DNA from 2 places in the Bacillus nitratireducens genome. Region 2 is predicted to be linked to the other one. Evidence: riboswitches for the same ligand, from Rfam matches in the RefSeq annotation. Region 2 holds a riboswitch; the other holds the start of a gene.

Region 1 (8,342 bases), on a different contig from region 2:
AGTGAAAAGTAGTAAGTTAGAGGATTATGGAATATATGGAGCGAAAGTAATGGCACCAGCTTCTGGAACAGTTGTATCAATCAATAACGATGAAAAAGATGTAGTTCCGGGATCGGATGATTTTGAGTCAATGGCGGGGAATCATATTTATTTACGACTAGATGAATCAGGGACATTTTTGATTCTTGCCCATTTAAAAAAAGGATCAATTAAAGTGAGGGAAGGCGAACATGTAAATGAAGGAGAGGTACTTGCCCAAGTCGGTAACTCAGGAAGTTCAAGTGAGCCCCATTTACATATTCATCATCAAAGGCAGGATCCATCTAAGGTGAGCATATTTCTTTCGGAAGGATTACCACTTTATTTTCGAACTGAAAAAGGTGCGATAATGCCAGAAAGAGGTACATACATAAGAGGTAATTAGAAGAGAATTACTTCGCTAAAAAAGGTATTCCAGTTTTATTGGAATACCTTTTTTCATTAACCTACAAATGTTTGATACAGTAAGAAAATATTTAAAATGATAACAAGTGCAGCAATGATCCAAGCGATAAAGGTTGTTATGCGGTGGTTAACGAGTGCACCCATAATTTTTTTACTGCTTGTAAACATAATAAGTGGTACTAATGCAAAGGCAATACCGAAAGATAAGACAACTTGACTCATAACGAGAGCGTAAGTTGGATTTACACCTAAAGCGATAATAACTAATGGTGGAATCATTGTAATAAAACGGCGTAAGTATAACGGAATATGCATTCGAATGAAACCTTGCATAATAATGTCACCTGACATTGTACCGACAGAAGAGCTAGATAGTCCTGCTGATAAGAGCCCAATTCCAAATAAAGCAGCTGATACAGGACCGACTAAAGTACTGAACTGGTTAAAAGCAACATCAAGATCTTCAACATGCAAGCCGTTTTTAAAGAATAGTGCAGCAGCAACAATTAACATACTCGCATTAATTGCTCCAGCGATAACCATTGCGATAATGATATCAATAAACTCGAAGCGGAAAATCTTTTTCTTTTGTTCATCATTTGTTCCGACTACGCGGCGCTGCGTTAAGGCCGAATGTAAATATATCGCGTGCGGCATTACTGTCGCACCTAAAATTCCAGCTGCTAAAAGGATGCTATCTACACCTTGGAATTTTGGAGTGAAAAGCCCTGAGAGTAGAGGACTTAATTCCGGTTTTGCGTAAAAGACTTGGATACCAAAAGCGATAACAACGATAAAAATCATCCCTGTAATGATAGCTTCTAATGGACGAAAGCCTCTGCGTTGAAATTCAAGAATAATAAATGACCCAACCGCTGTAATTAAAGCAGCTGGTAACATCGGAATTCCAAATAGTAAGTATAAGCCGAGTGCTGCTCCGATAAATTCAGCTAAATCTGTAGCCATAATAACGAGTTCCCCTTGTATCCATAAACCAATGGAAACTGGTTTGGGGAAGTTTTCGCGAGCTACTTCAGGAAGATTTCTCCCAGTAGCGATTCCTAATTTGGCTGATAAAGTTTGAATTAATACAGCCATTAAATTAGAAGCGAGTATTACCCAAAGTAATAAATACCCATATTGTGACCCAGCCGCGATATTTGTCGCGAAGTTCCCGGGATCAATATAAGCAACTGATGCGATAAAAGCAGGTCCTAAGAATGGTAACAGTCTTTTAAAGCCTTTTGTTTGTCCACTTAATGCTAAATGGGCTGATTGAACTGTTGTACTTTGAGAAGGGACTTGTTCATCTTTTGTTATATCTTTATTCATAGTAGTATTCCCCTTTGAAATCTTAACTTGATGAAATTATTGTATTTATTCTTACACATTATTTCAATACATTTAAATATATTATGTGGCAATTTCATTTGAACATAAAAGTTTCCTTAATGCAAATTATATGACTTCGTGCAAAGAATGGTGTGATGATGTGAAAAATGTTTTGGGAGTTTATGGATGCTGAATAAGGGGGAAGATAATAAATTATAGGGTTGTTTTTGAAATTTATGTGAACATAGAGCCTATATTACAGCATATTAATTGATGGAAATGAAATTGTATGATATATAATATATTGGGATTACAACATAACCATAGTGTTTTGTGATGTAATCTTGTTTTTATTTTTGTTAACTTATAGAAAAAATTGTAAATAGAAGAAAATAGGCTAAGTACAATTTAGTATGTATTTTCTTATTATATATGTTTTGATATGAACGTTAACTTATACATGATTTTAAAATTTAGATAGGTGGTAGAAATACATTGGCAACTACAAAACCATATAGAGTATTACTATATTACATGTACACAACAATTGAAAATCCAGAAGAATTTGCTGAACAGCATTTAGAATTTTGTAAATCACTTGAGTTAAAAGGAAGAATTCTTGTAGCAACAGAAGGAATTAATGGAACTTGTTCTGGTACTGTAGAGCAAACAGAGAAATACATGGAAGCAATGAACAATGATCCACGTTTTGACGGTATCGTATTTAAAATAGATGAAGAAGAGGGGCATGCATTCAAGAAAATGCACGTACGTCCTCGCCCAGAGTTAGTGACACTTCGTCTAGAAGACGACATTAATCCGAAAGAAATAACTGGGAATTATTTAGAACCAAAAGATTTTTATGAAGCAATGAAACAAGAAGATACAGTTATCATTGATGCACGAAATGATTATGAGTTTGATCTAGGTCACTTTAAAGGTGCGATTAAACCGGATATTGAATCATTCCGTGAATTGCCAGATTGGATTAGAGAAAACAAAGAAACACTTGAAGGTAAAAAGATTTTAACATACTGTACAGGCGGAATTCGTTGTGAGAAGTTTTCTGGTTGGTTAGTTCGTGAAGGTTACGAAGATGTAGGTCAGCTTCACGGTGGTATTGTAACGTACGGAAAAGACCCAGAAGTACAAGGTGAGCTTTGGGATGGACAATGTTACGTGTTCGATGAGCGTATCTCTGTACCAGTAAACCAAAAAGAACATGTTATCGTTGGTAAAGACCACTTTTCAGGTGAACCTTGTGAGCGCTATGTAAACTGTGCAAATCCAGAATGTAATAAGAAAATTTTATGTTCTGAAGAAAACGAAGCAAAACATTTACGTGCATGTTCTCATGAATGTCGTGTACACCCACGTAATCGTTATATCGTGCAACACGAATTAACAGAAGAGCAAGTAGCTGCTACATTAGAAAAAATCGAAGCAGGGAAGTAAGCATAATAGAAAACAGATGGTAGCATCGTGCTGCCATCTGTTTTTTAGTTATTTTGTACTATCCTTCTCTTTCACAGCAGAAAGTACAGTTTGTTTTACCCATGCTTTTCTTCTTTTATGTTGTAGACTCCATTGGTATAAACTTTGCGCACCTAAAATAAGTGAAATGACTATGCCACTGATTGCTATTAGAAGCGCGAAAAATTCAAGTGGCGACGATATTTTTTTTGAATCGGTGTTTCTTAAAAGATCAATCATAGTAAAACCTAACATTTGGCCTACTACAGAGTAGAGCGTTAAAATTAATAATAAAAGGCTATCTTTTTTAGAGGCGACGTTTTCTTGATATTTAAACAAACTATCAAGATTTTGTTTCGCATTCGCGTATAGAACCTCAATGTTAAATAGCCTTCTTAAGCGAAAAAAAATATCTTCACTCTGTGATTGGGATACTAGCTCTAAAGAAAAGTAATTCGCTGTAAACGAATTGATTGAATAAATTAATTTCTCTATTTCATTTGTATCTTGTTCAATATTTAACTCGGCATAAGCGTTTGCCATCTTTAATAAAACAACTTTATGAAATAAGTTTAATAATAAAGCGTAATAAAATTCCCCGTACATTTGACTAGCAAGTTTAGCGATTGCTTGTTCACCTTCATTTGTTATACATGTAAAAATGTGTTCTTCCATAACAAAGTAGCGATTAGGAGCCCATCTTTGATAAGAATGTTTTGTTAAATAATCTTGAATATAAGGAACATTATTTGCGCTAATATACGGCTTGCCAGCGTCTGTTAATCCGGAAAGACTGGAAGTTCGGTATACATCGATTATATGAAGGTCTGACTCCTTATTCACGGATAATAAAGTTTGTACATACATTCGTTGATCTTCAAAGAATGGGAATGTTTGAAAGTAAGAGCTCCGCAATCTCTTTTTCTCAAAGAAGTCTGTTAAGCCATGAAATAAATCGCCGAATATAAGCTTCTCTACTTGTGAATATTGTTTTCCATTACATTCAATACAAATAGTCTCAGTTGTGTCATTTTTAGTTTCAAGTACACGGAAGCGGGCAGCGAATTCAATTGCTTCTGATAATGTCATGTTTGGAGAGGTTTCTACTTCTGTCCGTATTGTTAAGAAGCCAAGCTCATAAGGGCAAAGTGTTACGTCAATAGAGTGTATTTTGAATGGAACGGAAATAAGATTTGTTGTTAAATGTCCAGTTAAGTTAAGGTCTTTAGAATAGCGCTGTAATCCTTTTTGATGCTCTGAGTGAGGAAATAGAATTTTATTTGTAAATGAAAGATAGTATGCTTCCATATTTTGATGTGAAACTTGAAACTTTCCGTAGTATGTATTTTCATTTTCAAGGTGATCGAGTCGAAAAGGGCGAAAATCATTTTTCTGTAAGAAAGGGAACATATTTTGTTCATATCCAGTTTTAAAAGAAAACGGGAATATAAATTGAAATACAGCTGTTGTTACATCTTTTTCTTCAATTGCTTGTATTGCCTCCATCTACATTGTTTCCTTTCCATGTATGCTATAGAAACAACATGCCCAAATTCATTTGAAAATAACCACTGTTTTATACTCTATTAAGAATGAAAATTCAGCTTATTTAATAGGGGACATGTATAATGTTATGTATACTAAAAGTTATAAAATTGTATTTTGAAAAGGGGGATGTTGTATGCGGATTTTAGTATTAGGAGCTGGTGGCGTTGGAGGCTTTTTTGGAGGTCGATTAGTAGAAAAGGGAGAAGATGTTACGTTTCTTGTTCGTAGTAAACGGAAAAAACAATTGGAGGAAAGAGGACTTGTAATCCGAAGTATTAACGGAGATTTTTCCTTCCAACCGAAATTAATAACGAAAGAAGATCGAACTTCTCCATTTGATGTCATTTTATTTTCAACAAAAGCGTATCACTTAAACGAGGCAATTCAAGATTTGAAGCCGTTTGTAGGTGAAAATACTGTAATAATCCCATTGTTAAATGGTATCGCTCATTTATCACTATTACAAAAGGAATTCGGTGAAGAGAAAGTAATTGGCGGTCTATGCTTTATCGAGACGACATTAAACGATCAGGGAGAAATTGTACAAACGAGTGCTGCCAACAGACTTGTATTTGGAGAAATTAAGTCTCAAGATTCAGAGAGAATCAATCATATTTCCAAAGCATTTGCAGGTACGAAATCTAGTTTTGTTTTAAGTGAAAATATTACGCAAGATATGTGGCATAAATATTTATTTATTACTGTAATGTCAGGTGTGACAACATTAATGCGTGCACCAATAGGACCGATTCGCGAAAGCGAAGGTGGACGCGATTTTATCCAAAACTTATTTGAAGAATCTGTGCAAATCATGAGGGCATTAGGAGCTCCGGTAAAGGAGAACATTGCCCAGGAACATATGAAAACAATTGATAAAATTTCGTATGATATGAAGTCATCGATGCAGCGTGATATGGAAAAAGGTTCGTCCATTGAAGCGAAGCACTTACAAGGATATTTACTGGATTTAGCAGAGCAATTTTCTATAGAAGCACCATTATTAGGAGCAGTATATCAAAATTTAAAAGTGTATGAAGAAATGGTCTTTAACAAATCGGCAATAGAATTGGATGTATGAAAAAATAAAAAAGAAAGCAATATATAAATGTATTGCTTTCTTTTTTATGACAAATTATTTATTTCTTTTAACTCTTTCTGTCAAGTTTATTTCTTGTTCGCGTTTCCCATACAACTGATTAATTTCATTTGCTAATGCATCTAAATAGGAATCGGAAAAAATAGGCTTCTTTTCTTTAGACATATAGGTCTCCTTTATCGATTTTTTAGTATTCATTATGTATATTTATCGGCGGATTATGCGCAATCATTTTAATTTTTTCTTTTTAAAAATTTTTGTTTACATTTTGAAAATAAAGGAGTATTATAATCCACAGTTTCAATTTTCTAAATCGCTGAAACCGCATGGTGCGGGGGACCCGTTCTTATGGATTAGTACTTAATCCAATGGGGTGAATCCTTGAAAAAGGTAGGGCTACTCAAAGGTCCAAATCCGACAGCTAACCTCGTAAGCGTTATATTGAGAAGGAAGGTGGAGCTTGTGCGACAAAAAATATAATGTCTACAAGTCTATTTCGTTATGGCTTGTAGACATTTTTTGTTTTCTGAAGAAATAGTTTATACGCTGTAACTAGCAGAAAAGTTCGTACAAAATTATTGGAGAGTGGACAGCAGTGGTTTCATCTATCAAAAGGTTTTTAATTGGAAGGCCGTTAAAATCAACTGAGTTAGGAGAGCAAAAGCTTAATAAAACGAAGGCGCTAGCCATTTTATCTTCTGACGCATTGTCATCAGTTGCATACGGACCAGAGCAAATATTAATTGCACTAGCAGGCCTTGGAGCGGTAGCTTATTGGTATTCTATTCCGATCGCTGTTGGGGTATTAGTATTATTGACAGCTCTTATTTTATCTTATCGACAAATTATTTTTGCTTATCCGCATGGCGGGGGGGCATACGTAGTATCAAAAGAAAATTTAGGGATGAATCCAGGATTAATAGCTGGAGGATCTTTATTAGTCGATTATATTTTAACTGTTGCAGTAAGTGTATCTGCAGGTACAGATGCGCTCACATCAGCTTTCCCTAGCTTACATGCACATAATGTAATCATTGCGATTATATTTGTTATATTGATTACTATTTTAAATTTAAGAGGGGTAACGGAATCAGCTTCTGTTTTAGCATATCCAGTTTATTTATTCGTTTTAGCACTATTTATATTAATTGGTGTAGGGATATACAATATTTTAACTGGTCACGTGTCACCGACTTTACACACGCCGATTGGAACACCAGTTGCAGGAATTAGTTTGTTCTTACTGTTACGAGCATTTGCTTCAGGAAGCTCTGCTTTAACGGGTGTTGAGGCGATATCTAACGCAATCCCAAACTTTAAAGATCCTGCACCTAACAATGCAGCGAAAACATTGCTTGCAATGGGTGCATTACTTGCAGTTTTATTTTCAGGAATTGTCTTTTTAGCTTATTATTACGGAATTAATCCAAGTAAGGAAGTAACAGTCGTTTCACAAATTGCTGAACAAACTTTTGGACGTAATTTCATGTACTATTTCATACAAGGTACAACAGCTTTAATATTAATTCTTGCTGCTAATACAGGTTATTCTGCATTTCCGCTATTAGCAGTTAACCTTGCGAAAGATAAGTTTATACCGAGAATGTTTACGATTAGAGGAGACCGCCTAGGTTACTCAAACGGTATTATTATACTTGGAATCGCTTCAATTATTTTAATTGTAGCTTTCCAAGGGCAAACAGAACATTTAATCCCGTTATATGCAGTAGGTGTATTTATTCCATTTACACTTTCTCAAACTGGGATGGTAATAAAATGGCTTCGTGAAAAACCTGAAGGATGGGCTTTGAGATTAACGGTCAATTTAATTGGTGCAGTCATTAGTTTTATCGTAATGAGTATGTTCTTTTTAACTAAATTCGCACAAGTTTGGTCGATCCTTATTTTCTTACCTGTCATTATCTTCTTGTTCCATCGAATTAAGAAGCATTATGATGCAGTGGGGGATCAATTAAGTTTAAAAACTTGTGAACCACTTGTTCCGATTGAAGGGAATGTAATTGTCGTTCCTGTAGCAGGTATGACTCATGTAGTAGAAAATTCACTGAACTATGCTAAAGCTCTTTCTGCAGATCAAGTTATCGCTGTGTATGTTGCTTTTGACAGAGAAGAGGAAAAGAAATTTGAAGAGAAATGGGAGAAGTGGCAACCTGAAGTAAGGCTTGTTACATTACATTCTCATTATAGAAGTATTATTCAGCCGCTAACAAAATTTATTGATACAGTACAATATAAGGCGAGTGAATCAAATTACCGAGTTACGGTCGTTATACCACAGTTTATTCCGAAAAAAGGTTGGCATAACATTCTTCATAATCAGTCTAGTTTACTCATTCGTGCGTATTTACTCTATAAAAGAAATGTTGTTATTACGACAGTTCCATATCATTTGAAAAAGTAATAAGACTTTTTAAGGATAGCTTCACGA
Region 2 (8,342 bases):
TTGTACATATTCTATAACTGATCGACCTTCTGGTGTTTCATCTAAAACTGAACTAATTGCTGCCCACTTTCCTACTTGTTCAATCGTTTCATTACCTACAGGGAGCAGTGTATGTGCCATCCGGTTCCCGAAAGTAATCGTACCTGTTTTATCTAAAATAATTGTATTAATATCACCCGCAGCTTCTACTGCTTTACCCGACATCGCTAATACATTAAACTTTGTCACACGGTCCATCCCGGCAATACCAATCGCTGATAATAGCCCACCAATTGTCGTTGGAATTAAACAAACTAACAACGCTACAAGTACAGCTGTATCAATTTGAAATCCTAAATAATTTGTAAATATCGGCAACGTCACAACAACGATTAAGAAAATAAGCGTTAAACTCATTAATACTGTATTTAAAGCAATCTCATTCGGCGTCTTTTGACGAGCAGCTCCTTCTACTAAAGAAATCATTTTATCAATAAATGATTCACCAGGGTTACTCGTAATTACAATCGTAATCTCATCACTTACGACCATCGTACCGCCTGTTACTGAACAAAAATCGCCGCCCGCCTCTTTTATTACAGGAGCTGATTCCCCTGTAATTGCAGATTCATCGACAGACGCTAAACCTTTAATTACTTCACCATCATTTGGAATCATTTCTCCTTGTTTTACAATAACAACGTCACCTTTTCTCAGATCAGTTGCTGAAACTTGAACAATATCTCCATTTTCTTTTACAACATTTGCAAACACATCTTTCTTCGATTGTTTTAAAGAATCGGCTTGCGCTTTACCACGACCTTCAGCTAACGCTTCTGCAAAGTTAGCAAATAAAACTGTAAATAATAGAATGAGAGAAACTGTTATATTAAACCATCCTGGTACACTACTAGAACGACTTGGAAGAAACGATAAAATGAACGTAATGATAAATCCAATTTCCACAACGAACATAATCGGATTCTTTATCATTACTTTCGGATTCAATTTCGCAAAGGATTGTTTCATCGCATGTGTCACGATATCACGATCCATCGTTTTCGCTTGTCTAACCTCATCTTCTACAACATGTATTTGTGATTCATTTACTCTTTTTTCTTTTACTACTACCGGTCTCATCATTTACCCTCCATTACTTCAATGTAAGAAATTCTGCAATTGGGCCAAGTACTAACATCGGGAAGAATGTTAACGCACCGACGATTACAATCGTTCCGATGAAAATACCACCAAATAAACTATTATCCGTACGGAATGTTCCGACTGTTTCTGGTACTACCGTCTTCTCTTTCAGTGAAGCTGCAACAGCTAGCATCGTAATTAAACTGAAATAGCGTCCTAAAAACATAACTAAACCAGTCGTAATATTCCAAAACGGTGTATTATCTGCTAATCCTTCAAATCCGGATCCGTTATTCGCAGCTGACGATGTGTATTCATATACAACTTGCGTTAAACCGTGGAAACCTGAATGAGAAATTGCATCCGTTCCTAAGCTTGTTGAAAGAGCTAATGCTGAAAACCCTAAAATAAGCAATGGATGAAATAAAATCGTTACCGCAATCAATTTCATTTCCTTACCTTCAATTTTCTTACCTAAAAACTCCGGTGTCCGTCCAACCATTAAACCAGATATAAAGACTGCAATAATTGCATACATAATAATGTTCACAAAACCTGCTCCAACACCGCCGTATACTGTATTTAACATCATATTTACGAGTGGAACTAGACCACCAATTGGTGTTAACGTATCATGCATCGTATTAACAGCCCCTGTTTCAGCAGCTGTCGTTACTGTCGCATAAAGGGAAGAAAATACTGTTCCAAATCGTACTTCTTTTCCTTCTGTACTTCCTTGTACATGTTCGATACCCATTCCATTTAACGCTGGATTTCCATGTAATTCAGATGTCGTAATCGTTATAAATCCTAGTAAAAACACCATGAATAGTGACACGAAAAGGATGCGACCTTGTTTTTTATTTCCTACCATTCGTCCGTACGTAAATGGAAGTGCTGTTGGCAATAACATCATAAGCATCATTTGCAAAATATTACTCATTTGTCCTGGATTTTCGAAAGGATGTGTAGAGTTTGCCCCGAAAAATCCTCCGCCGTTATTTCCAAGTTCCTTAATGGAAACGAATGATGCAACAGGCCCGCGTAATATACTTTGCTTCGCACCATCAATTGTTTGTGCTGTAACCGCCCCGTCTAACGTTTGTGGTACACCAAGTGCGACAAAGACTAGCGCCGCAATAAATGCGATAGGAAGAAAAACTCTCGTTAATGCTCTCGTAAAATCAACGAAAAAGTTACCAAGTTCTTTTCCAGCAAGTCCTCTTATAAACGCCATAACAAGTGCTAATGTCGTTGCTGGTGCCGCGAACATTAAAAATGTAATCCCAATTAATTGTGATAAATAAGACAAACCATTTTCACCGCTATAATGCTGTAAATTTGTATCAGCCATAAAACTAATTGCTGTATTAAAAGCGAGCGTAGGCTCCATTCCCTCAATATGCGCTGGATTTAGCGGCAGCACACCTTGTAATCTGAAAATGAAATATACGACGACAATCATAAATCCATTGAGTAACACCAATGATAATGCGTACTGTTTCCACGTTTGATTGTATTCTTTTACACCCGTAATTTTAAAAATAAGTTTTTCAAAAGGCCCGAATACTTTATCTAGCGTTTTGCTACCTTGAAAAGCTTTTTCTAAATAAATCCCCGTTGGCTTTGCTACTAAAATAAACAAGAGCATTGTAATAACGACTGCAACCCAAATCATAATGAATGATTCCCCCTAATTAAAACTTTTCTGGATTTAATAATGCGTACACTAAGTACACCGTAATCGCTGCAACAATAACCGATAAGGCAATCGTCATGATTGCTTCCCTTCTTTCACAACTTTATCTGACCAACTTGCCAGGCTTGCCATCGATGCGACTAATCCAACAAAAATCCCGATCATTACCACATCTAACATAACTACCCCTCACTTTTTGTTAAAATTTACCATCTTATTATCAAAAAAAGAACACTAAGCTCTACTTAGTGTTCGAAATGAACAACACAAAGTAAACCTCCTCTCTAAACGCTTACGAGGTTAGCTGTCGGATTCGGGCCTAAAGAGTAGCCCTACTTTCAAAATTGAAAGATTCACCCCAAGTGACAATGCACAAAATTGGTTCCCCCGCTCCATTTCTGGAACTCAGCGATTTTAGGTTTTTTTTGGAAATTTCATGAATGATTTATGAGAGTAAATATACTCCTCTATTTTTAACTTGTAAAGAGCTAAATTACTGAAAATAAGAAAATATCCATCTATTTAAACGCTTACATTGAGTGTTATTAATATTATTTCATCTGTTTTCTCGTCTTTTCTTTCTTTTTCACAGAAATGATCTTTTAAATACGAAATAAAAAGAGCGAATGGCATGAAGTGCATAGCTTGTTGCACTCAGCATTCGCTCTTTTTTTCACTATTTATTCTCCACGCAAAAACACGCGCAAATTTCTCCCGCGAATATAAACTTGTGACAATTCTGCATGTAGCTGCTCATATTCGATAACATCTGTTTTTAAATATAAAGCGTCTTTCGATGGCAATATAATATAGGGCCTTGGAAAAATAGGATCAAGCACCACCAATTCTTGTACTCGCTCTACCGATACCGCCCAGCGATTCGCTATATCTCCTAGTAACAACACCTTCATCTTCTTTTCCCCCGCCCTATTCAAAAAATAAAAAAGAAATATTATCACAATTCGTAAACACAACAAATTTAGCTCCCATTGTTTCATAGAGCCTCGCTGGATATCGTTTATTCCTTGTAACAACAGTAATAGGTGCCTGAAAAGAAAAGCGAATGTGTTCTGTAAAGAAGCTAACGATTGAAAGCTCATCCCCTAGTAAAATCACCTTCTTAATACATTCACAAATACTAGTAAAATCTTGCGCCTTACTACAGCTATAAGTCCAATCAAACCCACAATTCCTAACTTCAGCAGCTATCTCTTCATTTGCTGTAAAAATAATTAACTCATGCTGAAATGCTGCTAGCTCTCTTAAACTCTTTACCTTATTTTCTTCTCCAACGCAAATAAGCGTTAATTCCATGTACCTCATCCTCCTTAGCATAAAAGAACTCAAACATAGATTGATATTCTCCTATACTAATCAGACCGACGAAGTGATATATCCATCATGGCACCGCCCTCTCTCAAGACGCTTACGAAGTTAGCTGTCGGATTCGGGCTTTGAGAGTAGCCCTACTTTCAAAATTGAAAGATTCACCCCTAGTGACGACGCACCAATTGGTTCCTCCGCTCCATACATTTGGACTCAGCGTATTACAAAAAATGTATTCTGGCTGATATATTACTCCTGTATTTGGAAAAAGTAAACAATGTAAAATCCTTAAGATGGATTTTGCATTGTTGCTAGACATTATAAATATTTATATTCAATAGGGATTTTCATGAGTCGTATTGTAATAATACTAAATAAAGAAATGATTAAAAATTAAACGTGAAACGAGGATGCTATATGAACGAGGGTAAAAAGAATAATTTTATTAAAATAATAAACATTCTAGGTAATTCGTTACTTTTAACTCTAGCGATTTTAGTTACTATTACTAGTTATACTGAATTCCGTACTACACTAGAAATCATTTTTTTAATTTCTTGTTTGTTATTAATTTATAGTAAATACTTAAGTAATAATAAGAAAGCCATGATTCCATACCTTATATTTTTAATATTAATATCATCACACCTTTTATATACTTTATTTATCTAAAAGGACGCATTTAAACAAGATACCCCAATCAAATTCACTACCATATATTAAACTTCTATTAATCATTAACGTTAATAACCAGTGAGGATATAGCCCCACTGGTTGAATTTTCACTTATGCTTGTGTTTTATTCAATTTATATGCAAAATGATTCGTCGGCCCATGACCACTTCCAATATTCAATGGCTCTTCAATCGCTATACTAATAAATTGTTTCGCCTCTTGAACTGCCTCTTCAGTTGAATACCCTTTAGCAAGTCCTGCTGTAACTGCAGACGCAAATGTACACCCACTTCCGTGCGTTTGCTTCGAAGGAATTCGTTCACTTCTAAATTCAATAAACTCTTCTCCATCAAAGAGGAAATCGATTACTTCATTACCTTGATATTCTGCATGCCCGCCCTTCATAAGCACATATTTAGCACCTAATTCATGCAATACTTTCGCAGCTTCTTTACTATCGTCTATATTATGAATCTCCATCCCAGTTAACACTTCTGCTTCAGGAACATTCGGTGTTACAACAGTTGCTAGTGGCAATAAATATTCTTTTAATGCTTGTACTGCTTCTTGTTGTAATAATGATGCTCCGCCTTTTGCAATCATAACAGGATCTAGTACAATATTATTCCAGCCGAATCTTTTAATATGTTCTGCAACAATTTGAATAATTTCACTACTAAATAACATTCCTAGTTTTACAGCATCTGGCGTTAAATCCGTACCAATTGAATTCAGCTGTTCCGTAATTCCTTCTAAAGAAACAGGATATACCCCTTGAACGCCAAGCGTATTTTGAGCAGTAATTGCTGTAATAGCCGTCATTCCATACACACCAAGCTCTTGGAAAGTTTTTAAATCTGCTTGAATGCCAGCGCCGCCTCCGCTATCAGACCCTGCAATTGTTAAAGCTTTATTCACTTTCATCCCACTCATCCTTTTCTACCCAAAATAGCGATGATAAATTGTTTTCGCTTCGCTTATATCTTTCGTTCCATGTACAAGTACACGGCCATCTTTAAAAGCCACTAATCTCTTTTCTTCAACCGAAAATGATAATAAATATGGATTTACATTCAAATCATTCACGCGATCATTCAGCAATTTTTTATATTGTTCAAAATCCATTTCCTCTTTATGAGGTGGTCTAATTTGAACTGTATTTCTCCCACATAACACTGCTGTTTTTGAAGTGTTTTCTTTATTTAAATACGGATATATTGCCTGTTCACCACACGATAGACAATTATGTTTACGAAGCTTTTGCACATTCATACATGAATATTCATTTTTCCATACATCAAATGATACAAGTCCCTCTCGAAGTGATTCGTAATCTTCCACTAACAGTTTAAGAGCTTCCGTTACTTGATGAGAAACGACAAGAGATACAGCAGGTGATATAATACCCGCTGTATCACATGTCGCTCCGCCAAGCGGAATCGATTGTAATAAACAAGATAAACATGGCGTTTTGTCTGGAAGAATCGTGTAAGAAAGGCCGTAACTCCCTACACATGCCCCGTAAACCCATGGAATAGAATATTTTTTCGATATATCATTCACAATGAAACGTGTTTCGAAATTGTCAGTCGCATCGATGATTACATCAACATTTGTAACGAGTTCTTCTAACTCTTCAGCCGTTACATCCTGAACGAGAGCTTCTACTCGTACTTCACTATTAATCTCTTCTAGACGTTTCTTTGCCGCTACAGCCTTCGGAAGATTATTCTCTACATCACTCTCTGCATACAATTGCTGCCTTTGTAAATTACTCCAATCGACATAATCACGGTCAACAATTGTTACTTGACCAACGCCTGCTCTTACAAACATCTCTGCGTTTGCACTACCTAATGCGCCTGCACCAATAATGAGTACATGCTTTTCTCTTATCTTTCGTTGCCCTTCTTCTCCAATTGGAGAAAATAATTCTTGGCGAGAATATCGATTATTCAACTACACTCATTCCTTCTAAAGGACTACTTGCTGTTGCACAACGTTTACGTGCAATACGACCTGCTTCAAACCCTAATCGTCCTGCCTCAATACCTAATTTCATTGCGTATGCCATTTTAATAGGATCGTTTGCTCCAGATACTGCTGTATTTAATAACACACCATCCGCTCCTAATTCCATTGCAAATGCTGCATCGGCTGGACTACCAATACCAGCGTCAACAATAACTGGTACTGTCGCTTGTTCAATAATGAAACTTAAATTTAATGGATTTACAATACCAAGCCCTGAACCAATCGGTGATGCTCCTGGCATAATCGCGTGTACACCAAGTTCTTGTAATTTACGTGCTAATACAACATCATCAGATGTATACGGAAGTACGATAAATCCTTCTTCTAGTAACATTTCAGATGCCTTTAACGTTTCTACTGGATCAGGTAATAACGTTCTATCATCACCAATAACTTCTACTTTGATCATATCGCAAAGCCCCGAAGCTTTTGCTAATTTCGCAATTCGAACAGCTTCTTCAGCATTTTTTGCTCCTGCGGTATTCGGTAATAACTTATATTTTTTTACATCAAGTTTCTCTAATAAATTCGGCTGCTTCGCATCGAATATATCCATACGACGTACTGCAAACGTTAAAACCTCAGCCTCAGATACATCAATTGCCTTTTGCTGTACATCAAAATCAGGGAATTTTCCTGTTCCTAATAAAAGTCTAGAATGAAATGAAAATGGTCCAATGTTTAACATAATCAACCGCCTCCTACGAAAGTTACAATCTCAATTTGGTCTCCATCAAAAACAGATGTATCGTTATGATCATCTTTTTGTAAAATATCTTTATTACGTTCTACTACAACAATTCTGTTATCTAATTCTAAATGTGTAAGTAACCCAGCTACTGTTTTTACACTCTCTGGCACTTCAATTTGGTTACCATTAATTTTTAAATTCAAACTTCCATCCCCTTTCTAAACTGTTTTAGAAAGCAATGAATCTAGCAAGTGATTCTCCTGCTTTCCTTCTATTAAATCAGCCATATACTGACCAGAAACAGGACTTAATAAAATGCCATTTCGATAATGTCCAGTACAAGCATATAAACCTTTTATTTCTTCATGCTCTCCCATATAAGGAGCTTCGTGATTAGACTGCGGTCTTAACCCAGCCCACGTACTTTCCCATTCTGCTTCTTTTAAAGCCGGCAATATTGTATAAGCACGCTCTAATATAGAAGTAATACTTTCTGGTTGCACAGTTTTATTAAACGTACGAGGCTTCATCGTTGCTCCAATTACGTAACGCCCACCGCGCTTCGGTGTAATATAAAAACGTTCTTGGAAAATAGGAGCTTTCAAGAGCTGTTTCTTGCTTCTTACTGCAACAACTTCACCCTTCACAGGATACGTACCCCAATCACTATGGAAATACTGTAGTAATTTCGTACTCCATGCCCCTCCAGCAATAACGACTTTTTCGCATATGATTACACCTTCACTTGTAACAATCCCAGTCACTTTATCATTTTCAATTCGAATATCTAACACT

What was found. Region 2 has a riboswitch for cyclic di-AMP ahead of Q3V31_RS23240 (hypothetical protein). Riboswitches for the same ligand answer to the same signal wherever they lie in the genome.
Region 1: it holds a riboswitch for cyclic di-AMP, as region 2 does, so the genes downstream of both, Q3V31_RS02040 (APC family permease) here and Q3V31_RS23240 (hypothetical protein) in region 2, are expected to answer to the same signal.

Annotation. Positions count from the first base shown of each region.
Region 1 covers NZ_JAUMJO010000001.1:384,094-392,435, reverse strand. Annotated here, with positions in the region: gene Q3V31_RS02070 (M23 family metallopeptidase) at 1-424, shown strand, start outside; gene Q3V31_RS02065 (Nramp family divalent metal transporter) at 481-1,776, opposite strand; gene trhO (oxygen-dependent tRNA uridine(34) hydroxylase TrhO) at 2,272-3,231, shown strand; gene Q3V31_RS02055 (hypothetical protein) at 3,280-4,755, opposite strand; gene panE (2-dehydropantoate 2-reductase) at 4,931-5,875, shown strand; gene Q3V31_RS02045 (hypothetical protein) at 5,930-6,058, opposite strand; cyclic di-AMP (ydaO/yuaA leader) riboswitch at 6,198-6,344, shown strand; gene Q3V31_RS02040 (APC family permease) at 6,489-8,315, shown strand.
Region 2 covers NZ_JAUMJO010000006.1:250,550-258,891, forward strand. Annotated here, with positions in the region: gene kdpB (potassium-transporting ATPase subunit KdpB) at 1-1,119, opposite strand, end outside; gene kdpA (potassium-transporting ATPase subunit KdpA) at 1,133-2,800, opposite strand; gene kdpF (K(+)-transporting ATPase subunit F) at 2,820-2,900, opposite strand; gene Q3V31_RS23230 (SipW-dependent-type signal peptide-containing protein) at 2,897-3,001, opposite strand; cyclic di-AMP (ydaO/yuaA leader) riboswitch at 3,097-3,242, opposite strand; gene Q3V31_RS23235 (hypothetical protein) at 3,502-3,732, opposite strand; gene Q3V31_RS23240 (hypothetical protein) at 3,749-4,135, opposite strand; cyclic di-AMP (ydaO/yuaA leader) riboswitch at 4,229-4,376, opposite strand; gene thiD (bifunctional hydroxymethylpyrimidine kinase/phosphomethylpyrimidine kinase) at 4,934-5,755, opposite strand; gene thiF (thiazole biosynthesis adenylyltransferase ThiF) at 5,762-6,781, opposite strand; gene thiG (thiazole synthase) at 6,774-7,544, opposite strand; gene thiS (sulfur carrier protein ThiS) at 7,547-7,750, opposite strand; gene thiO (glycine oxidase ThiO) at 7,766-8,342, opposite strand, start outside.